2 regions of the Comamonas antarctica genome follow, and region 2 is predicted to be linked to the other one. Evidence: predicted binding sites of a transcription regulator. Region 2 holds the regulator's gene; the other holds the start of a gene.
The links. Region 2 encodes FNR, which switches genes on or off when oxygen is low (the NO sensors DNR and NnrR bind a similar motif). Its sites were predicted from a motif close to TTGATNNNNATCAA; they were not measured.

Region 1: a site for FNR is predicted at 2,486-2,499, ahead of cyoA (ubiquinol oxidase subunit II). Genes of this name have one in related genera too.

Annotation. Positions count from the first base shown of each region.
Region 1 covers NZ_CP054840.1:2,044,613-2,056,305, forward strand. The annotation lists gene alaS (alanine--tRNA ligase) at 1-720, opposite strand, end outside; gene HUK68_RS09720 (MFS transporter) at 923-2,272, opposite strand; gene cyoA (ubiquinol oxidase subunit II) at 2,592-3,638, shown strand; gene cyoB (cytochrome o ubiquinol oxidase subunit I) at 3,702-5,699, shown strand; gene cyoC (cytochrome o ubiquinol oxidase subunit III) at 5,692-6,324, shown strand; gene cyoD (cytochrome o ubiquinol oxidase subunit IV) at 6,324-6,734, shown strand; gene HUK68_RS09745 (SURF1 family protein) at 6,800-7,525, shown strand; gene HUK68_RS09750 (ATP-binding protein) at 7,634-8,863, shown strand; gene HUK68_RS09755 (response regulator transcription factor) at 8,885-9,418, opposite strand; gene cyoE (heme o synthase) at 9,432-10,331, opposite strand; gene HUK68_RS09765 (COX15/CtaA family protein) at 10,328-11,500, opposite strand.
Region 2 covers NZ_CP054840.1:2,645,889-2,657,581, forward strand. The annotation lists gene HUK68_RS12250 (sulfite exporter TauE/SafE family protein) at 1-572, opposite strand, end outside; gene hemN (oxygen-independent coproporphyrinogen III oxidase) at 723-2,105, opposite strand; gene fnr (fumarate/nitrate reduction transcriptional regulator Fnr) at 2,300-3,019, shown strand; gene HUK68_RS12265 (hypothetical protein) at 3,028-3,348, opposite strand; gene HUK68_RS12270 (FixH family protein) at 3,399-3,680, opposite strand; gene ccoP (cytochrome-c oxidase, cbb3-type subunit III) at 3,766-4,680, opposite strand; gene HUK68_RS12280 (cbb3-type cytochrome oxidase subunit 3) at 4,711-4,851, opposite strand; gene ccoO (cytochrome-c oxidase, cbb3-type subunit II) at 4,863-5,492, opposite strand; gene ccoN (cytochrome-c oxidase, cbb3-type subunit I) at 5,502-6,941, opposite strand; gene ccoS (cbb3-type cytochrome oxidase assembly protein CcoS) at 7,005-7,142, opposite strand; gene HUK68_RS12300 (heavy metal translocating P-type ATPase) at 7,142-9,577, opposite strand; gene HUK68_RS12305 (universal stress protein) at 9,686-10,129, shown strand; gene HUK68_RS12310 (malonate--CoA ligase) at 10,164-11,693, opposite strand, start outside.

The sequences.
Region 1 (11,693 bases), 600 kb from region 2:
CATGCCGGTGTCGACGCAGGGCGCGGGCAGCGGATGCACCTGGCCCTTTTCGTCCATGTCGAACTGCATGAACACGTTGTTCCAGATCTCGATGAAACGGTCGCCGTCTTCATCGGGACTGCCCGGAGGGCCGCCGGCAATGTGCGCGCCGTGGTCGTAGAAGATTTCCGAGCACGGACCGCAGGGGCCGGTGTCGGCCATCATCCAGAAGTTGTCGGACTTGTAGCGGCCGCCCTTGTTGTCGCCGATGCGGATCACGCGCTCGGGCGGCAGGCCGATTTCCTGGGTCCAGATCTCATAGGCCTCGTCGTCCTCGGCGTAGACCGTCGCGAGCAGGCGCTCCTTGGGCAGCTTGTAGACCTCGGTCAGCAGTTCCCAGGCCCACTTCAGCGATTCGCGCTTGAAGTAGTCGCCAAACGACCAGTTGCCCAGCATCTCGAAGAAGGTGTGGTGGCGCGCGGTGTAGCCGACGTTTTCCAGATCGTTGTGCTTGCCGCCCGCGCGCAGGCAGGCCTGCACCGAGGTGGCGCGGGTATAGGGGCGCTTGTCCGTGCCGAGGAACACGTCCTTGAACTGCACCATGCCCGAATTGGTGAACATCAGCGTCGGGTCGTTGCCCGGCACCAGCGAACTCGACGGCACGATGGTGTGGCCCTTGGAGGCGAAAAAGTCCAGAAACGACTTCCGGATTTCGGCAACGGAAAAAGTGGGTTGGCTCATGGCGTAAGGTTTGGAATTGCGCGGCGCCGCCTTGCGGCGGGACAATCTTCCATTATAGATTTGTGCGGGCTGTGCTGAGCGGCAGCCGCCATTGCCATGTGAAACCCGCGCATATTCGGCAGAACGGACGAAAAAAAACCTGTCCGCGCAAGAGACGCGGACAGGCGTTGGTTCAGGGCCGGCCGGCGCCGGGCCCGTACGCTCAGGGAGTGCTTTCGCTGTCCCTGGCTTCGATCGCGCGGTTGATGGCCAGTGCCGCCAGGGTGCAGATGCCGCCCGACAGCAGGTAGATGCCCAGGCCGAACAGGCCGAAGCGCGCCGACACGGCCAGCGCCACCAGCGGCGCGAAGGCCGCGCCCACCAGCCAGGCCATGTCGGTCGACAATGCCGCGCCGGTATAGCGGTAGTGCGGCGTGAAGTTCGCCGTCACCGTGCCCGAGGACTGGCCGTAGGACAGGCCCAGCAGCACGAAGCCGATCAGCAGGAAGGCGTTGTTGCCGGCCTGGCCGCTGCCCAGCAGGCCCGGGCCGACGAAGCTGAACACGCAGATCAGCGCCGCCATCGTGCCCAGCGTATTGCGCCGGCCGAAGCGGTCGGCCAGCCAGCCCGATCCCACCATCGCAATGCCGGCCAGCACCGCGCCCAGCATCTGCACGCGCAACACATCGACCACCGGCTGCTCGGAATACAGCTCGATATACGACAGCGGGAAAATCGTCACCAGGTGGAACAGCGCAAAGCTGGCCAGTGCCGCGAATGCGCCGATCGCCACATTGCGGCCCTCGGAGCGCACCACCTCGCTGACCTTAACCGGCTCGAGCACGTTTTCCGTCAGCAGATGCGAGTACAGCTGGCCGACGACCAGGCGCAGGCGCGCAAACAGGGCCACGACGTTGATGGCAAACGCCACGAAGAACGGGAAGCGCCAGCCCCAGGCGAGGAATTCCTCGGGCGTGGTCTGGGCGTACACGAATGCAAACAGGCCGGCGGCCAGGAAGAAGCCCACGGGCGCGCCCAGCTGGCCCACCATCGAGAACCAGCCGCGGCGCTGGCGCGGTGCCGAGATCGCCAGCAGCGACGGCAGGCCGTCCCAGGTGCCGCCCAGCGCCAGGCCCTGGCCGATGCGCAGCGTGGCAAACAGCACGATGGCCCAGAAGCCCAGCCGTTCGTAGCCCGGCAGGAAGGCCATGCCCACGGTGCAGCTGCCCAGCAGGAACAGCGCAATGGTCAGCTTGGTGCCGCGGCCCCAGCGCCGCTGGATGGCCATGGAGATGGCGGTGCCGAACGGGCGCGCGATGAAGGCCAGCGAGAAGATCGCAAACGATGCCAGCGTGCCGTCGATGCGCGAAAGAGAAGGAAACAGCAATGCGGGAAACACCAGCACGCAGGCAATGCCGAACACGAAGAAGTCGAAATATTCCGAGGTCCGGCCGATGGTCACGCCGACCGCGATGTCGCCGGGAGTGACCTCCTCGTGCGTGTCGGCACGCGACAGGGATTCGGGACTTTCGAAGCCCCCAGAGGAAGGTGCTGTGTAACTGGCTGCGCTCATGAAGATACCTCCCATTCAATTGACTAGCTGTTTCTACGCTGGTCAATGAGAGAGCCTGGTACGGCTTTGGCGCCTGCGCGCGTCAGCCAAGAACTACAGCCCCGCCATTGACTGCTTCCTCCGGCCGGCCTGATGCCGGCCGACATCGCTTCGGCTCACCCGCCTACATCGAAATCCGCTGATCCACCAAGAATGGCGCAATACACCCACGTATTGACGTGGGACAAAATGTCCAATCGACAATTTGCTCCTTTTTATTACATTTACGCTGGTTCCAATTCCACGTTTACACCTAAGCGCGCTCCGGCGCGCCCATGACATGCTTCAATCCAAGGAAATCCGTGGGCCTGCGTGGCTCACAGCGACCGCGCTTGTCGCCGCCCTCACCGGCTGCAGCAACGCCGTGGTTCTCAACCCCGCAGGCGATATCGCCGCGCAGCAAGGTGATCTGGTCATGCTGGCCACCTTCCTGATGCTGCTGATCATCGTTCCCGTGATCCTGCTGACGTTCTTCTTTGCCTGGAAGTACCGCCAGTCGAACACCGAAGCCGAATACGATCCGGACTTCCACCACTCGACCAAGCTCGAACTGGTGATCTGGACCGCACCGCTGATCATCGTGATCATCCTGGGCGCGATCACCTGGATCAGCACCCACAAGCTCGACCCCTACCGTCCCCTGGACCGCATCGACCATGCGCGCCCGCTGGCCGAGAACGTGCAGCCGCTGACGGTGGAAGTCGTGGCCATGGACTGGAAGTGGCTGTTCTTCTACCCCGAGCAAGGCATTGCCACGGTCAACGAACTTGCCGCACCGGTCGATCGCCCGATCCACTTCAAGCTGACCTCGACCACGACCATGAACGCGTTCTACGTGCCTGACCTGGCCGGCATGATCTATGCCATGCCCGGCATGCAGACCGAGCTCAACGCCGTGATCAACAAGGAAGGCGTCTACAAGGGCATGTCCTCGCATTACAGCGGCCCGGGCTTCTCCGGCATGACGTTCAAGTTCCACGGCCTGAGCAACGAAGGCTTTGCCGAGTGGATCGCCAAGGCCAAGGCCGAAGGCAAGACGCTGGACCGCACGACCTATCTCGACCTGGCCAAGCCCACCGAGCGCCACCCGGTCGAGCGCTACGGCAATGTCGACCCCAAGCTCTACCACACGGTGCTGAACCGCTGTGTCGAGGAAGGCCAGATGTGCATGCACACCATGATGGCCATCGACAAGGCCGGCGGCGAGTCTTATGCGCGCGCCAAGGGCCTGAACCTGTCGGCCGACATCTGCACGACCGAAGACGCCGCGAAAATCACGGCCGCGCTCGAACCCGGCGTCGCCACCGAAGCCGTCATCCAGCAATAAGCAATTCGGTGGCCAGCACGCCGGCCCTGCCGGCCTTGCTGTCCACCTCACAAGAGACCCTTTATGTCTGACCAACTAGATACAGCGCAACTGATCTTCGGACGGTTGAGCTGGCAATCGATACCGCTGCACGAGCCCATCCTGCTGGCCACCTTTGCCGGCGTGATCCTCGGCGGCCTGGCAGTGCTGGCGCTGCTGACCCGCTTCAAGCTCTGGGGCCCGCTGTGGCGCGACTGGATCTGCAGCATCGACCACAAGAAGATCGGGATCATGTACATGATCCTCGGCATCGTCATGCTGCTGCGCGGCTTTGCCGACGCGCTGATGATGCGTGCCCAGCAGGCCATCGCCACCGTCGACGGCCTGGGCTTCCTGCCACCGCACCACTACGACCAGATCTTCACGGCCCACGGCACGATCATGATCTTCTTCGTGGCGATGGCGCTGGTCACCGGCCTGATGAACTACATCGTGCCGCTGCAGATCGGCGCGCGCGACGTGGCCTTCCCGTTCCTGAACAACTTCAGCTTCTGGATGACCACCGCCGGTGCCATCCTGGTGATGGTGTCGCTGTTCGTCGGCGAGTTCTCGACCTCGGGCTGGCTGGCACTGTCCAATCTGGGGCACAACCCGGAGGGGGTGGGGCTTGACTACTACATCTGGTCGCTGCAGATCGCCGGCGTGGGCACCACGCTGTCCGGTATCAACCTGCTGGTGACCATCGTCAAGATGCGCGCTCCGGGCATGACGCTGATGAAGATGCCGATCTTCGTCTGGACCTCGCTGTGCACCAACGCGCTGATCGTCGCCTCCTTCCCGGTGCTGACGGCCACGCTGCTGCTGCTGTCGCTCGACCGCTACCTGGGCACGCACTTCTTCACCAACGACATGGGCGGCAACGCCATGCTGTACGTGAACCTGATCTGGATCTGGGGCCACCCCGAGGTGTACATCCTGATCCTGCCGGCCTTCGGCATCTTCTCCGAAATCACCGCCACGTTCAGCCGCAAGCGCCTGTTCGGCTACACCTCGATGGTGTATGCGACGGTGGCGATCACCATCCTGTCCTACCTGGTGTGGCTGCACCACTTCTTCACCATGGGCTCGGGCGCGAGCGTGAACTCGTTCTTCGGCATCACCACGATGATCATCTCCATCCCGACCGGGGCGAAGATCTTCAACTGGCTGTTCACGATGTACAAGGGCCGCATCCGCTTCACCGTGCCGATGATGTGGACCGTGGGCTTCATGGCCACGTTTGCCGTCGGCGGCATGACCGGCGTGCTGCTGGCCGTTCCCCCGGCCGACTTCGTGCTGCACAACAGCCTGTTCCTGATCGCCCACTTCCACAACGTCATCATCGGCGGCGTGGTGTTCGGCTTGTTTGCCGCCATCAACTACTGGTTCCCCAAGGCCTTCGGCTTCATGCTCGACGAGTTCTGGGGCAAGGTGTCGTTCTGGTGCTGGCTGGTCGGCTTCTGGGTCACCTTCACGCCGCTGTACGTGCTGGGCCTGATGGGCGCCACGCGCCGCGTCAACGTGTTCGAGGACGCGTCGTACAACATCTGGCTGTACATCTCCTTCGTCGGCGTGATGATCGTCGCCGGTGGCATTGCCGCCTTCCTGATGCAGCTTTGGGTCAGCTTCCGCAACCGTGCGGCACTGCGCGACCTGACGGGCGACCCATGGGATGCGCGCACGCTGGAATGGTCGACGGCTTCGCCCACGCCTGACTACAACTTCGCCATGACGCCCCAGGTCTACGAGATCGACGCGTGGTGGGACATGAAGAAGCATGGCTACAAGCGACCCCTGACGGGCTTCAAGGCGCTGCACATGCCCAAGAACACCGGTGCCGGCTTCGTGATCGCCATGGTGGCGACGCTGTTCGGTTTCGCGATGATCTGGCACATGTGGGTGGTTGCCGGCCTGTCGTTTGCCGCCATCGTGCTGATCTCCATCGTCCATACCTTCAACTACAAGCGCGACTACTACATCCCAGCATCGGAAGTTGCTGCGACTGAAGATGCCCGCACTGAACTGCTTGCACGCAATGTCTGAACTCCGCATGAACGCTGGCGCCGCGGGCGCCATTGAACCCCGCGAATACCACCTGGCCGAGGAACCCCACCCGGCCAACGGTACGGCGCTGGGCTTCTGGCTCTACCTGATGAGCGACTGCCTCATCTTCGCTGCCCTGTTTGCCACCTATGGCGTGCTGGGCCGCAGCTACGCCGCCGGCCCGACCGGCGCCGACCTGTTCGACCTGCCGCTGGTGGCGATGAACACCGCCTTCCTGCTGCTGTCGTCGATCACCTTCGGCTTCGCGATGCTCAAGAAGCAGCAAAGGCAAGTCGGCGCGACGCTGGGCTGGCTGGCCGTCACCGGCGTGCTGGGCCTGTGCTTCCTGGGCCTGGAACTCTATGAGTTCTCGCACCTGCTGCACCAGGGCGCGGGCCCGGGCCGCAGCGCCTTCCTGTCGTCGTTCTTCACGCTGGTCGGCACCCACGGTCTGCACGTCACCTTCGGCCTGATCTGGCTGGTCGTGCTGATGCTGCAGATCAACAAGCATGGCCTGACGCACGAGAACAACCGCCGCCTGATGTGCCTGTCGATGTTCTGGCACTTTCTGGACGTGGTCTGGATCGGCGTCTTCACCTTTGTCTACCTGATGGGAGTGCTGTAATGAGCGCACACGACATCCACGCCGGCCATGCGCACGACGCGCATGACGACCACCACCACGAGGTCGGCCCGCACAGCAGCTTCTCCGGCTACATGACGGGCTTCGTGCTGTCGGTGATCCTGACGGCCATCCCGTTCTGGCTGATCATGGCCAAGGTCATCGAAGGCCGCGCCACTGCGGTGCTGGTGCTCGGCGCATTTGCCATCGTGCAGATCCTGGTGCACATGTACTATTTCCTGCACATCGACAGCAAGATCGAAGCCGGCTGGACGCTGCTGTCGACGATCTTCACCATCATCTTCGTGGTCATCGCGCTGTCGGGCACGCTTTGGGTCATGTTCCACATGAACGCCAACATGATGCCCAACCACGACATGTCGCCTGCCGCCACGACGACACCGCAGCCTTGACCACTGCCGAAGCCAAAGCATCGAGCGCCGGACCCGCGGGTCCGCGCTCCACTGCTCTCAAGGCCATGCTCGCATTCGTGGGCGTGGCCTTGTTTGTTTCCTTCCTGGGCCTGGGCACCTGGCAGCTGCAGCGCCGTGCCTGGAAGCTCGACCTGATCGAGCGTGTCAACGAGCGCGTGCGCGCCGCGCCCGTGGCCGCGCCTGCGCCAGCAGAGTGGCCTCAGGTCAACGCGCAGCAGCACGAATACCTGCCCGTGACGCTGGCGGGGCAATTCCTGCCGCAAAAGACGGTGCTGGCGCAGGCCGTCACCGAGCTGGGCGCGGGCTTCTGGGTGCTCACGCCGCTGCAGGCCGCCGATGGCAGCCAGACATTGGTCAACCGCGGCTTCATTCCCGCCGGCGAGCGCCAGGCCTGGCAGCCCGACCGCAGCGGCGCGGGCGACGCGCCCCAGACCGTCACCGGCCTGCTGCGCATGGCCGAGCCGGGCGGCGGTTTCCTGCGGGACAACGATGCCGCGCAGCAGCGCTGGTATTCGCGCGATGTCGCGGCCATTGCCGCGGCCCAGGGCCTGGAGCGTGCCGCGCCCTACTTCATCGATGCGGGCCGCCCCGGCCAGCCGGTGGCCGCTCAGGCCTGGCCGCGTCCGGGCATGACCGTGATCTCGTTCCACAACAGCCACCTGGTCTATGCCCTGACCTGGTATGGCATGGCCGCCATGGTACTGGTCGCCGCGGCCGTGGTGGTGCGCTGGGAACGGCGCCGCAGCCAGCCCGAGCCCAAGACCTTGTAGGGCGGCCGATTCACCGGCTGCGGCAAAATCGCAGCGGTGAATCGCCCCCTACGCGCCCGCTCCTCCGATCCGCTGTCCCAGGTCGACCTGACCACCGAACGCAAGAACATGCAGCTGCTGATACAGCTGCGCTGGCTTGCCGTGGTCGGCCAGGTCGTGACCATTGCCATCGTGCACTACGGCCTGGACATTCCGCTGCCGCTGCCCGAGATGACCGCCGTGCTGATGGCGCTGATCGTCACCAACCTCGGTTATCTGTATTGGTTCAAATGGCGCCGGCGCAACGTCACCAGCCTCGGGCTGTTCTGCGCGCTGCTCGCCGATGTCGCCGCGCTGTCGGTGCAGCTGTACCTGAGCGGCGGCGCCAGCAACCCCTTCGTCTACCTGTTCCTGCTGCAGGCCGTGCTCAGCGCGGTGCTGCTGCCCACGGCCTACACCTGGGTGATCGCGGTCATCACCGCGCTGTGCGCCATCGACCTGGCCGGATCCTCGCGGCCGCTGGCCATCGAGCCCGACCACAACCTCTACGTGATGGGACTGCTGACCTGCTTCGTGTTGACCACCGTGCTGCTGGTGATCTTTCTCACGCGCATCGTCGGCAACCTGCGCCGGCGCGACTCGCGCCTGGCCGACATGCGCCAGCGTGCCAGCGAAGAGGAACACATCGTGCGCATGGGCCTGCTGGCCACGGGCGCGGCGCATGAATTGGGCACGCCGCTGGCCACGATGTCGGTGATCCTGGGCGACTGGCAGCGCATGCCCGAGATCACGCGCCAGCCCGGGCTGCAGCAGGATCTCGATGAGATGCAGCAGCAACTGCTGCGCTGCAAGAGCATCGTGAGCAATGTGCTGCTGTCGGCGGGCGAGGCGCGCGCCGATGCGCCCCAGCCCACCACCTTGTTCCGTTTCATGGACCGGCTGATCGCGCAGTGGCAGGAAACCCACCACCCGGGACGCTTTCGCTACCGCAACGATATCGCGCAGGACCTGCCCATCATCTCGGATACCGCCTTGCAGCAGATGATCTGCAATGTGCTGGACAACGCGCTCGAGGCCTCGGCCGACGAGGTCGAGATGCGCCTGCGCCGCGAGGACGACCAGCTGGTGATCACGGTGCTGGACCGCGGCACTGGTTTCGCGCCCGAGATCCTGCGCCATTTCGGCAAGTACCAGCAGTCGAACAAGACCGACCGCGCGGGCCGCGGCGTCGGGCTGTTCCTGGTGACCAATGTCGCGCGTTCGCTTGAAGGCACGGCGTCGGCACGCAACCGCGATGACGGCGGCGCCGAGGTGACGATCCGCTTTCCGCTGGCCTCGATCATGCTCGCGCCGCACTGAGCGCGCGCCCCGGTCCAGCGTTTACTTCACCTGGCGCTTCTCGAGCTTGCGCGCCAGCGTGCGCCGGTGCATGCCCAGGCGCCGTGCGGCCTCGGAAATATTGAAGCCGGTTTCGGCCAGCGTCTCGTGGATGTGCTCCCACTCCAGCGTCTTGATCGAGCTGGTCTGCTGCGTCAGCTCGACTTCGGTGTCGCCCGCGATGCGGCCGAACGCGGCTTCGATATCGTCCGTGTTCGAAGGCTTCGCCAGATAGTGGCAGGCGCCCAGCTTCACGGCCTCTACGGCCGTCGCGATGCTCGCATAGCCGGTGAGCACCACGATCAGCGCCTCGGGGTTTTGCTCATGCAGCATCTGTATGCAGTTGAGCCCCGACGCATTGCCCGCGAGCTTCAAGTCCATGACCGCATAGCCGGGCCGGTGCTCTTGCAGCAAGGCCTTGACCTCATCGGCGCTGGCCGCGCGCAGCACCTGGTAGCCACGCCGCTCGAAGGAGCGCGCCAGGGTGCGCGCAAATGCGTCGTCATCCTCGACCAGAAGCAGCAGGCGGGTGTCCATGGCGTGGCCTTCCTCAGAAGAACAGGTAGTGGTCCACCAGCAGCGCCGCGAACAGCAGGCTCAGGTGCACCAGCGAGAAACGGAAAGTGCGCCAGGCCAGCGCGTCCGAATACGCGCGGCGCAGGCGCCAGGCGTAGGCGCAGAATCCCGCGCCCAGGATCACCGCGGCCGCGAGGTAGAGCCAGGAACTCATGCCGTAGAGGAAGGGCAGCAGGCAGGCGGCAAACAGCACCACCGTGTAGAGCAGGATCTGCAGCCGCGTGTGCTCGCTGCCATGCGTCACGGGCAGCATCGGCAGGCCCGACTTGCGGTAGTCCTCCACGCGGTACAGCGCCAGTGCCCAGAAATGCGGCGGCGTCCAGAGGAAGATGATCAGGAACAGGATCAAGGCCTCGGGCCCGACCTGACCGGTCATGGCGGCCCAGCCCAGCACCGGCGGCATCGCGCCCGAAGCCCCGCCAATGACGATGTTCTGCGGCGTGCGCGGCTTGAGCACCACGGTATAGATGACCGCATAGCCGACAAAGGTGGCGAGTGTGAGCCACATCGTCAGCGGATTGCTGCCGATGAACAGGATGACCGATCCCGCCGTGCACAGCGCGGCCGAAAATGCGAGTGCCTGCGAACTCGACAGCTCGCCGCGCGCCGTCGGACGCCACGAGGTGCGCTGCATGCGCGCATCGATGTGCTTTTCCACCAGGCAGTTGAAGGCCGCGGCCGCGGCCGCCACCAGCCAGATGCCGATGCACGACACCGCCATGTGCAGCCACTGCTGCGCCGAAGGCCAGCCGGGCACGGCAAGCACCATGCCGATCAGCGCGCAGAACACGATCAGCTGCACCACCCTGGGCTTGGTCAGGGCGTAGAACTGGGAGAAGCGGGAAGCGGGGGAAAGCAGGGTATCCGTGGTCATGCGCGAGCGAAGGCTTTCTTCGGGGGAGATTGGCGCAGCTCCGGGTCCGCGCGAGAGGTGCGGCTGGCCGCCAGGCTCCAGACCAGTACGCCCACCAGCGCCGCAGCGCCTCCGGTGTGCAGCACGGCGGCAAGCAGCGGCCAGTCAAAAAGAACGTTCGACAAGCCGGTCATCACCTGCAGCAGCAGCAGGATGGCCAGCCAGCGGCGCTGGCGCGCAAGCGCCTGGCCGCGGCGCAGCGCAAAGACCAGCGCCACCAGCACCGGCACCACGACATAGGCGGCCAGGCGGTGCAGGTAATGGATGGCGGTCAGGGCCTCGAAATCGAGATGGCTGCCATCCTTGAGCATGCCCAGCGGCCGCCAGATCTCGAATGCCTGGGAGAAATTCATTGCCGGCCACCAGCTGCCCTGGCAGGTCGGGAAGGTGGTGCAGGCGAGCACCGCGTAGTTGGTGCTGACCCAGCCGCCGAGCGCGATCTGCAGCGTCAGCAGCGCCAAGCCGCCAGCCAGGGCGCGGCGCAGCCAGGGGGCCAGCGGCTCGGGCGCGCGCCCCCGCACGGCCAGGCCGTGCGCCACGGCGGGCACGCACAGCAGCGCCAGCAGCACCGTGCCGCCCAGCAGATGCAGGGTCACGATGGCAGGAAACAGTTTTTCGGTCACCGTGAGCGCCCCGAACGCTCCCTGGATGCACACCCAGACCAGGCTCACGGTGGGCCACCACGGACTGCGGCCCGCGGACAGCGGCATCCTGCGTGCCAGGCGCCAGCTCAGCAGCGTCAGCGCAATGATCAGCACGCCCACTCCGGTTGCGAGGTAGCGGTGGATCATCTCCACCCAGGCCTTGCCATGGGTCACCGGCCCGGTCGGCATCGCGGTCTGCGCCGCCGTGATTTCGACATGCGCGCCCAGCGGGCTCGCGTTGCCGTAGCAACCGGGCCAGTCGGGGCAGCCCAGGCCCGAGTCCGTGAGGCGCGTGAACGCCCCGAACATCACCAGATCGAAGGTCAGGAACAGCGTGAAGACACTCAGTGCCAGCAGACGTTCGGCCGGGCCATGCTGGCGGTTGCGAAACCAGACCCAGGCCAGCGGCGCCAGTGCAATCACCGCGCCGATCAGCATCAAGTGCAGCAGGGGTTCCAAGTCGTAAAGGGGCTGGCTACTGGTCATCAGGTCATCACTCGGCTCATATCAGGTGCGCTGTGCAGACCGTCTGCGGCAGGAAGGCACAATTTTCAAGATTGTCTGAAATATCTGAACACTCTCAAGAAAAAACCGCGCTGATTCAGGGCGCGGGGAGTGCAGTCAGGACCTTGCGCGCCAAATAGCACACCGCCGGCGATGGCGCATTGTCCCGGGTCAA
Region 2 (11,693 bases):
AGCCAGGGGGCGGCCAGCAGCCAAAGCCCGCTGCCCAGCGCAAATGCCGCCATGGACAACGCACCCGCCAGCGCCCCGCCGCTGAGCGCGGCCACGAGCAGCGCCGAATACAGCAGGCCGCAGGGCATCAACGCCCAGACGAAGCCCGAGGCAAAGCTGCCTCCCGGCGCCGCCACCACGGGCTGCACGCGCCGCCACAGCGCGCGGCCCGCGCCTTCGATCCATGCTGGCTGGCGCGCCTGCACCATCATCAGGATGCCCCAGAGCATGATGCCCAGATGCATGAAGGTCCAGACCGGCTGCATGGCCGTGGTGCGCATATTGAGCCAGGCCAGCCCTTCGACCGCGACGGCGGCCAGCGCGCCCAGGCTGGCGTAACCTGCGACCCGGCCCGCGTGAAACAGCGTGCCGCGCAGCCATAGCCGGCTGCGCCGGCCATGCACCTGCACCACGCTGCCCCCCGTGGCCCCCGCCGACGTGACCACGGCGCAGGGCGCGGCGCACATGGCAAGGCAATGCGGGCCGCCCATGAGGCCCATCACGGCAGCAGTCCAGATCAGGCTAAGCAACATGGTGGCAGGAAAGAGGGGTGGAAAGACGGCGCTGCGGCCGTCCAGGCTGCGGCCAGCTTAACCTGACGCGCGGCAAAAAAACCTAGGGATGCTTTGCACAAACCTCGCGAGCCGTGCTGCCAACAGCCGCAGGGATTTGTGCAGAGGTACCTAGATGATGCGTGAAAACCGTGCGCGGTTGCGGTCGGCCTGCAAATAGCGGTCGAACGTCATGGCTACTGCGCGCACGAAATACCAGCCCATCGCGGTCACGCGCAGGCTTTCGGCGTCGATTTCCACCATGCCCTGGGACTGCAACTCGGCCAGCATCTCCAGTTCGGCTGCGAAATAGCGCCGCGAATCGATCAGCCAGGCCTGGTCCAGCGCCTCGAACAGCACTTCGCCCTGGCACATCAGCGCCATGATCACGGCGCGCCGGATCAGGTCGTCGCGGCCCAGCGCCAGCCCGCGCACCACGGGCAGCCGGCCCTGGTCGAGGAAGTCGTAGTACTCGTCGAGGTCCTTCGCATTCTGGCTGTAGGTCGCCCCTACCCGGCCGATGGCCGAGACGCCCAGCGCAATCAGGTCGCAGTCGGGCTGGGTGCTGTAGCCCTGGAAGTTGCGGTGCAGGCGTCCCTGGCGCTTGGCCACGGCCAGCGCGTCCGTGGGCAGCGCGAAATGGTCCATGCCCACATAGACATAGCCGGCCTGCTCGAAGCTCTCCAGCGCGCGCGCCAGCATCGCCAGCTTGGCGGCCGCGCCCGGCAGCGCCGCGGTATCGATGCGCCGCTGCGGCTTGAAGCGCTCGGGCAGGTGGGCATAGGCATAGAGCGCGATGCGGTCGGGCCGCAGCTCGCCGACCTGGGCCAGCGTGCGCTCGAACGACTGCGGCGTCTGGCATGGCAGGCCGTAGATCAGGTCGACATTGACCGATTCGAAACCCAGCGCGCGCGCCGCCTGCACCAGCGCGAAGACCTGGCTCGCCGGTTGCTCGCGGTGCACGGCCTTCTGCACGTCGGCGTCGAAGTCCTGCACGCCGAAGCTCAAGCGGTTGAAGCCCAGCTGCGCCAGATAGGCCAGGCGTTCGGGCGTGACGGTGCGCGGATCGACCTCGATCGAATACTCGCCGCCGGGCTGGAAGTTGAAATGGCTGCGCAGCAGCGCCATCAACTCCGCCAGGCCGGCGTCGCTCAGAAAGGTCGGCGTGCCGCCGCCCAGATGCAGCTGGCTCACGGGCTGGCCGGTGCCGCAGTGTTCGGTATGCAGCGCGATCTCGCGCGCCAGGTATTGCAGATAGGTCTGCGCGCGCTCGGGATGGCGCGTGACGATCTTGTTGCAGGCGCAGTAGTAGCACAGCGACTCGCAAAACGGGATGTGCACATACAGCGACAGCGGCCGCGCCAGACCGGGCGCGCCCTGGCGGCGCTGCTGAAGCGCCAGGATGTAGTCCTCCTGGCCGAAGGCCTCGACAAAACGGTCGGCGGTAGGGAACGAGGTATAGCGCGGGCCCGGCACGTCAAAGCGCTGCAACAGCTCGGGGGTGATTGCGGTCATGGGGGGTTTCCTTGGGCTTTGGGCTACTGTGCCGCAAGGCACCCTGCCGGACCTTGATGTCGATCAAGACTTGCGCACGCCACGCCTGCGACAATTTGATGCATGTCAGCGGCGGCCAGAGGTATCGGACGCTGCACGCGCCGGCGTTCCATGCGATAAAGGGGGTTGGCCCCGTCCACCCCGAGGTCCCATCAATGAGTCTACAAGCGATCAAAGCCTCCTGTTCCAACTGCAACCTGCGCGAGCTGTGCCTGCCCATCGGCCTGAACGAAGACCAGATGCAGCGCATCGACACCATCGTCGCGGTGCGGCGCAAGGTCAAGCGCGGCAGCCTGCTGTTCCACAACGGCGAGCCGTTTTCCTCGCTGTACGCGATCCGCACGGGCTTTTTCAAGACCTGCGTGGCGACCGAAGACGGCCGCGACCAGGTCACCGGGTTCCAGATGGCCGGGGAGATCATCGGCCTCGACGGCATCGTCAACGACCGCCATACCTGCGACGCCGTGGCGCTCGAGGACGCCGAAGTCTGCGTGATGCCGTTCGACCGGCTGGAGGAGCTCTCGCGCGAGGTCACGGTGCTGCAGAACCACGTGCACAAGGTCATGAGCCGCGAGATCGTGCGCGAGCATGGCGTCATGCTGCTGCTGGGCAGCATGCGGGCCGAGGAACGGCTCGCGGCCTTTGTGCTGAACCTGGTGCAGCGCCTGCATGCGCGCGGCTTCTCGCAGTCGGAACTGGTGCTGCGCATGACGCGCGAGGAAATCGGCAGCTACCTGGGCCTCAAGCTTGAAACCGTGAGCCGCACCTTCTCGAAATTCGTCGAGGACGGCATCGTCGAGGTCAAGCAGCGGCATATCCGCATCCTGGATACGGACGCACTCAAGCGCATCGTCAACAGCCAGCGCTGCGACTAGGCGTCGTCTCAGGAAGGACGCACCGGGGTGCGGCGGCGATGCCGCAGGGGCCCTTCACTGCCCCAGCTGTTGACCTCGGCCGGGCGCAGGCCGAGCAGACAGGTCAAGGCCCCGGCGGCGCTGATGACCAGCCAGAACACGAAGAAGGACAGCGTGTAGAAAGCCTGCCGGCTCCAGTCGAGCGCGGCGCCCTGCCACTGGATCTGGGCGGGATCGACCACGGCAAACACCAGCATTTCCATTGCGCAGGCAGCGAGAAATGCCGGCCAGAGAATCCACATCAAGCGTCTTGCCCACATCGGGAACTCCTTTTGCAGCCAGGCTTTCATTCTGCCGGCAAGCACGCAGGAGGACGCTGCGGAAAACCCGCGGACGGGTTTCAGCGGTCGACGGGCGCGAGTTCGGCCGGGGTGGCCGCATGGTTGCGGCCGGTCATCGCGGGCGCCAGGCGCATGTCGGGGGTCTCTGACAGCGTCTTGTTGATCTCGCTGCCGTGGCGGTAGTAATCCGGGTCGATCACCGGATCGGGGTGCGTGGCGGCAATCCAGAAGGTGACCACGCCCGCCACGACCACGACGGCCGGGCCGCCGATGACCATCCAGACGAAACCGAATTTCCACCAGGGGCGGGGATCGTGTGCGGGAGAGGTTTTCTGTGTCATGGGGGGCTTTCAATGGGGCGCCCAGCGCGCGGCACGCTGAACGGAAAAAGGGCGATGCACGCGCATCGCCCCCGGCCTGGCGTGCTCAGTGAGCAGCGCCTGCCTTGTTGGAGAGGCTCCAGACATAGGACGTCAGGACGCCGATCTGGCCTTCGGTCAGCTTGTCCTTTTGCGCCGGCATCTGGTTTTGCTTGCCGTGGGTGACGATGTCGATGATCGCCGCCTCACCCCAGCCGTGCAGCCAGACGTCGTCGGTCAGGTTGGGCGCGCCCATGGCCTGGTTGCCCTTGCCGTCCATGCCGTGGCAGGCCGCGCAGGCCGTGAAATGCGACTTGCCCAGCGAGGCGCGCAGCGAGTCGTTCGGGCTGCCCGACAGGCTCAGCACGTAGTGCGCCAGGTTGCGCACGTCTTCGGGCGTGCCCACCGCAGCGGCCATCGGCGGCATGATGCCGAAACGGCCTTCGGTGATGGTCTGCTGGATCTGCTCGGGCGCGCCGCCATGCAGCCAGTCGCCATCCGTCAGGTTGGGAAAGCTCTTGCCGCCACGCGCGTCCGAGCCATGGCACTGCGCGCAGTTGTTCATGAACAGGCGCTCGCCAATGGCCATCGCCTGCGGATCCTCGGCGCGCTGCTCGGGCGTCATGCCCGCGAAGCGCGCATACAGCGGCTCGATCTGCGCCTTGGCCTTGGCCATCTCGGCCTCGTAGGCGCCGACTTGCGACCAGCCGAGCTTGCCCGACATCGATCCCAGGCCCGGATAGGCCGCGAGATAGACGATGCCGAAGATCACGGTGATCACGAACAGCCAGACCCACCAGCGCGGCAGCGGGTTGTTCAGCTCGCGCAGGTCGCCGTCCCAGACATGGCCGGTGGTGCTGTCTTCGGCGGACACGACCTTCTTGCGGCCCGTGAAGAACAGCAGCAACGCGCAAAACAGGATGCCGCCGAGGGTCAGTACGATCACGAAGATCGACCAGAAATTGTTTACGAAATCGCTCATGGGTGGTTCTCGTTATGCAGGCAGGACGCTTCAGTCCTGCGCGAACGGCAGTTGCGCTGCCTCGTCGAAGCGTGCCTGGTTGCGGCGGGCATAGGCCCACCACCAGATGCCGACAAAGATGGCAAACGACGCCAGCGTGACCACGATGCGCATGGTAGTGATGATGTCCATGTGTGGCCTCCCTACTTGAGCGCGGTGCCCAGCACCTGCAGATAGGCGATCACGGCTTCCATTTCCGTCTTGCCCTTGACCTCATCGGTCGACGCCTTGATCTCGTCGTCCGTGTACGGCACGCCGACCTTGCGCAGCGCGGTCATGTGCGAAGCAATGGTCGCGTGGTCCGCCGGCGTCTTCTCCAGCCACGAGTAGGCCGGCATGTTCGACTCGGGCACCACGTCGCGCGGGTTGTTCAGGTGGATGCGGTGCCATTCGTCGCTGTACTTGCCGCCCACGCGGTGCAGGTCGGGTCCGGTGCGCTTCGAGCCCCACTGGAACGGGTGGTCATAGACGAACTCGCCGGCCACCGAGTAGTGGCCATAGCGCAGCGTCTCGGCGTAGAACGGGCGGATCATCTGCGAGTGGCAGTTGTAGCAGCCTTCGCGCTGGTAGATGTCGCGGCCGACCAGCTGCAGCGAGGTGTAGGGCTTGACGCCCTGCACCGCCTCGGTGGTGGACTTCTGGTAGAACAGCGGCACGATCTCGGCGAGGCCGCCGATAGCCACCGTCAGCAGCGTCAGCACGATCAGCCAGAAGTTGCTGGTTTCGACCTTCTCGTGGGAGAAGCCGCTGGTTTTCTTGTTTTGTTCAGACATGTGGGCTCCTCAGGCGTGCGACGGGTTCACTGCGGGAATCAGCACCTTGACCGAGCGGCCGTTGATGGCAGTCATCCAGGTGTTCCAGGCCATGACCAGCATGCCGCCCAGGTACAGCAGGCCGCCGACCACGCGGATCACGTAGAACGGATAGGTCGCCTTGACGCTTTCCACAAAGGTATAGGTCAGCGTGCCGTCGGGGTTGACCGCACGCCACATCAGGCCCTGCATCACGCCGGCAATCCACATCGCGGCGATGTACAGCACGATGCCGATGGTCGCCATCCAGAAGTGCAGCTCGATGGCCGGCACCGAGTACATCTTGTCCTTGCCGAACAGGCGCGGGATCAGGTAGTACAGCGAGCCCATGGTGATCAGGCCGACCCAGCCGAGCGCGCCGGAGTGCACGTGGCCAATGGTCCAGTCGGTGTAGTGCGACAGCGCGTTGACGGTCTTGATGGCCATCATCGGGCCCTCGAAGGTCGACATGCCGTAGAACGACAGCGCGACGATCAGGAAGCGCAGGATGGGGTCGTCGCGCAGCTTGTGCCAGGCGCCCGACAGCGTCATCACGCCGTTGATCATGCCGCCCCAGCTCGGCGCCAGCAGGATGATGGAGAACACCATGCCGACGGACTGCGTCCAGTCGGGCAGCGCCGTGTAGTGCAGGTGGTGCGGGCCGGCCCACATGTAGGTGAAGATCAGCGCCCAGAAGTGCACGATCGACAGGCGGTAGCTGTACACCGGACGGCCGGCTTGCTTCGGGATGAAGTAGTACATCATGCCCAGGAAGCCTGCCGTGAGCAGGAAGCCCACGGCGTTGTGGCCGTACCACCACTGGATCATCGCATCCTGCACGCCGGCATAGGCCGAGTAGCTCTTCATCAGGCCTGCGGGCATGGAGATGTTGTTGAAGATGTGCAGCAGCGCGATGGCGATGATGTAGGCGCCGAAGAACCAGTTGGCCACGTAGATGTGCTTGACCTTGCGGATGCCGATGGTGCCGAAGAACACGATGGCGTAGCTGACCCAGGTCACCAGGATCAGCAGGTCGATCGGCCACTCGAGTTCAGCGTATTCCTTGCCCTGGGTATAGCCCATGGGCAGGCTGATCACGGCGCCGACGATCACCAGCTGCCAGCACCAGAAAGTCAGGCTCGCGAGCTTGGGCATGAACAGCCCGGTCTGGCAGGTGCGCTGCACCACGTAGTAGCTGGTGGCGAACAGCGCACTGCCGCCAAACGCAAAGATCACCGCATTGGTGTGCAGCGGCCGCAGGCGGCCGAAGCTGAGCCATGGCACGCCGAAATTGAGTTCGGGCCATGCCAGCTGGGCGGCGACGAGCACGCCGACGGCCATGCCGATCACCCCCCACACGACCGCCATGATTGAAAACTGTCTTACGACCTTGTCGTCGTAATGCACAGCACTGTTTTTTAGAGCATCCATCGCGCACCTCTTGTATTGCTTGCAAAGTGTTCATCCATCGGACTTCTGGTGTATTGATACATGTCAATCGTTTCTCAGAATCCGCTCCCCCTCTTGTTCCACACTCTCGAACTGTCCCCGGTAAACCGCCCACCACAGGGCGGCGACAATGGCCAGGACCAGGACCACTGACAACGGAATGAGTAGATACAGGACTTCCATCAGACGGCTCCCGAAAGCGCTGGCGCCGGCCCCGTCACGGCGGGCGCGGCGGCAGCGGATGGCTGCAGCGGCATGGCGCGCGCCAGCCGCGCGGCGTTGAGCACCACCAGCAGCGAGCTGAGCGCCATGCCCAGGCCGGCGAGCCAGGCCGGCATCCAGCCGGCCAGCGCCAGCGGCACCGACACCGCGTTGTAGGCGGCGGCCCAGCCCAGGTTCTGGCGCACGATGCGCAGCGTGCGCCGCGCGAGCAGCAGGGTCTGGGCCACCAGCTCCAGATGGTCGCCCAGCACGACGAAATCGGAGCGCGACCGTGCCAGCGGCACCGCCCGGCCAAACGCAAACGAGACATGGGCGCCGGCAAGCACCGGGCCGTCATTGAGGCCGTCGCCCACCATCGCAACCTGGCGGCCCGCGGCCTGCGCCGCCTGCAGGCGCGCGAGCTTGTCCTGCGGCGTGCAGTCCCCCACGGCGGTGGCGATGCCGGTCTGCGCGGCGACGCGCTGCACGGCCGCATCGCGGTCGCCCGACAGCAGCATCACCTCGATACCCGCGGCACGCAACTGCGCGACCACGGCAGGTGCCTCGGCACGCAGGTCTTCGCTGAGATCAAAGCGCAGCAGCTCGCGCGGCGCGCCTTCGCCATCTTCGGTCAGCACGACCTGCTGCAACGCCGATCCGGCCTGTTCCAGCGCGCCCGTGTGGCGCAGCGAACCCAGGCGCAGATGGCGCGGCTTTGCGGGATGTTCGATGTCGCTTACGGTGGCAAGCATGCCGAAGCCCGCACGTTCGTGCACCTGCATGATCTGCCAGCGGTCGGCGAGCGCGGCGGCATCTGCATTGGCGTCAGCGGCACGCGCCACGGCGCGGGACGCGGGATGCACCGACTGGCGCGCCAGCAAGCCGGCCAGCGCCAGCGCCTCGGCGGCATCGACGCCGCTGCCTGGCTGCAGGCTGCGCACGGCCATGCCGTCGCGCGTGAGCGTGCCGGTCTTGTCGAACACCAGCGTGTCGACCGCGGCCAGCGCCTCGAGGCCTTGCAGATTGCGCACCAGCACGCCGCTGCGCGCCAGCGTGCCCGCGGCCGTAAGCATGGCCACGGGCGTGGCCAGCGACAGCGCGCAGGGGCAGGTCACGATCAGCACCGCGGCCGCGACCATTAGCGCCTGGCTCGGACTGGTGGACCACCACCACGCTGCAGCCAGCGCCGCCGCCGCCAGCACCGCGACCAGGAACGGCCGCGCGACGCGGTCGGCCAGCTGCGCCAGCCGCGGCTTTTGCATCGAGGCGCTTTCCATCAGCGCCACGATCTGCGCGAACTGCGTGCCCTCGCCCACGGCCGTGAGCTTCACCAGCACGGCCGCATCGAGGTTGTAGCTGCCGGCCGCCACGCGGTCGCCCGCATGGCGCAGCACGGGAGTCGATTCGCCGGTCAGCAGCGCCTCGTCGGCATGGGTGCTGCCTTCGCAGATCTCGCCATCGGCAGGAAAGGCTTCGCCAGCCAGCACGCGCACCGTGTCGCCGGCCTGCAGCCGGCGTGTGGCCACGCGCTCCCAGCGGCCGTCGGCGGCGCGCCGCTCGACGCTGTCGGGCAGGCGGTTCATCACCGCTTCGAGCGCGCCCGCGGTGCGGTCGCGCAGCCGCATCTCGAGCAGCCGGCCCGAGAGCAGGAAGAACACGAACATCGTCAGCGAGTCGAAGAACACCTCGGCGCCGAACGGACCCGAGGGATCGAAGGTACCCAGCGTGCTCACGACAAATGTGATCAGCATGCCGAGGGCCACCGGCAGGTCCATGCTCACGCGCCGCGCGCGCACGTCGCGCAGCGCATTGGAGAAGAACGGCCCGCAGGCAAACAGCACCACCGGCAGCGACAGCACCCACGAGGCCCAGCGCAGCAGCGCTTCCATCTCCTGCGTCAGGTCGCCAGGCTTGGACGAGTACGCGGGCCAGGCGTACATCATGACCTGCATCATGCACAGGCCAGCGACCAGCCAGCGCCACAGCGCTCGCCGGCTTTCGCGCTTGCGGACCTCGCGCGCAAACGCATCGCGCGCGGGAAACGCCTGGTAGCCCGCGCGCCCCACGGCCGCCATCCACTGCGAAGGCAGCACCTGGGCGGGATGCCAGACCACGCGCGCGCGCTGCGTGGCGGCGCTGACCTCGGCGCGCTCGACGCCGGGCACGCGCCGCAGCGCCTCCTCGATGGTCAAGGCACAGGCGGCACAATGCATTCCCTGCAGGACCACATGGGAGTCCCAGGGGCGGGAGGCATCAGGTTCGGGATCGTGGGTGGCAGACGGCCCGACCGGCCGCCCAAAGGCACTCCACTCGTGTGGATCGTCCAGCAGCGAAGCGCTGGCTTCGGGGGACATGGGGCCGGAATCGAGCGCTACCGTCTCCGCCGCGGGGGACGGTTCGGGATTCTTGTAGGACATGGCGCAAGCGTAACTCGGGCGCATCATACGCGTATTGATCTTCATCAATTGCGAAAACCCAGATAAGCTTACCCTGCGATCCATCCAAGTTTCATTCCAGGAGGCCGTATGTACCGACGCATTCTCATTGCAACCGATGGTTCCCCGCTGTCCGACCAGGCGATTGAAAGTGGGCTCTCACTCGCGGCGCTGTGCAAGGCCGGCGTGATCGTCGTCAAGGTCGTGCCGCTCTATTCGCGCAGCTATCTCGAGGGCGGTGACTACACCAGCCTCGACGATGTGAAGCGCATCGAGGACCAGTGGGTGCACAGCGCACAACAGCAGCTTGCCGACATCGCAGCGACCGGCGCAGCGCGTGGCGTCACGGTCAAAACCAGCGTGATGAAGTCGGATCTGGTCGCGGAGACGCTCATTGACGTCGCCAAGGAACACGATTGCGACCTGATCGTGATGGCCTCGCACGGCCGCAAGGGCCTCAAGCGCCTGCTGCTGGGCAGCGAAACCCAGCATGTGCTGACGCATTCGACCGTTCCGGTCCTCGTGCTGCGCTGAACGCACCGGCCCTGGCGGCCGGTGCCGGCCGTCGTCAAGCCTTGAACAGTTCCTGGTACTGCGCACGCAGCAGGTTCTTCTGCACCTTGCCCATGGTGTTGCGCGGCAGTTCGTCGACCACGAAGCAGCGCTTGGGGATCTTGAAGTTCGCCAGCTGGCCCTTGAGCGCATCCACCAGCGGCTGGGCCTCGATCCGGGCACCGGGCTTGGCCACCACAACCGCCACGCCGACTTCGCCAAAGTCCGGATGCGGCACGCCCACCAGCGCGCTCTCGGCAACTCCGGGCAGGTCGTTGATGAAGCTTTCGATTTCCGCGGGGTAGACGTTGTAGCCGCCCGAAATGATCAGGTCCTTGCTGCGCCCGACGATGCTCAGGTAGCCGCGCGCGTCGAGCCGGCCGACGTCGCCGGTCTTGAACCAGCCATCGGCGGTGAACTCCTCGGCGGTTTTCTCGGGCATGCGCCAGTAGCCGGAAAACACGTTGGGTCCGCGCACCTGGATGTTGCCGATCTCGTCGACGGCTGCGGCCTCGCCCGCATCGGTCAGCACGCGTACGTCCACGCCCGGCAGCGCAAAGCCCACCGTGCCGGGGCGGCGCTCGGACTGGCCGCCATGCTGCGCATCGGCGGTCCAGGGATTCGATGTCAGCATGATGGTCTCGCTCATGCCATAGCGCTCGAGAATCGTATGGCCCGTGCGCTGCTGCCAGGCCTGGTGGGTCTCGGGCAGCATCGGCGCCGAGCCCGAGATGAACAGCCGCATGTGCGCCGTGGCTTCGCGCGTGAGCCGCGCGTCGGCCAGCATGCGCACGTAGAGCGTGGGCACGCCCATGAACACGGTGGCATCGCGCATGCGGCCGATCACCGCCGCCGGGTCGAACTTCGCGAACCAGAGCATCTTGCTGCCATTGAGCAGCGCGCCATGGATGGCGACGAACAGCCCGTGCACATGGAAGATCGGCAGCGCGTGGATCAGCACGTCGTCCTTCTGCCAGCCCCAGTAGTCCTTGAGCACGCGCGCGTTCGACAGCAGGTTGCCCTGGCTGAGCATCGCGCCCTTGCTGCGGCCCGTGGTGCCGCTGGTGTAGAGAATCGCCGCGAGCTCGTCCTTGCCGCTGGCCACGGGCTCATGCTGGTCGCTGCAGTGCGCGGCGCGCTCGAGCAGGCTGCCGCTGCGGTCGTCGCCGAGCGTGAACACCGACTGCGTGCCGGCCTGGAAGGCGATCTTCGAGACCCAGCCGAAGTTGGCCGGCGCGCAGACCACCACCGCGGGTTCGGCATTGGCAATGAAGTACTCGATCTCGGCGCTCTGGTAGGCGGTGTTGAGCGGCAGGAACACATGGCCGGCGCGCAGCGTGGCGAGGTACAGCAGCAGGGCTTCGACCGACTTCTCGACCTGGACCGCGATGCGGCTGCGCGCCGGCAGGTTCAGCGCCGCGAGCAGGTTGGCGATGCGCGCGCTGGCCTGGTCCAGGTCGCGCCAGCTGTAGAACAGGCTTTGGCCGTCTGCGCCAATGGCTTCGATGGCGGTGGCGTCGAGGTCAGCGGGAAAGGCGGCGCGCAG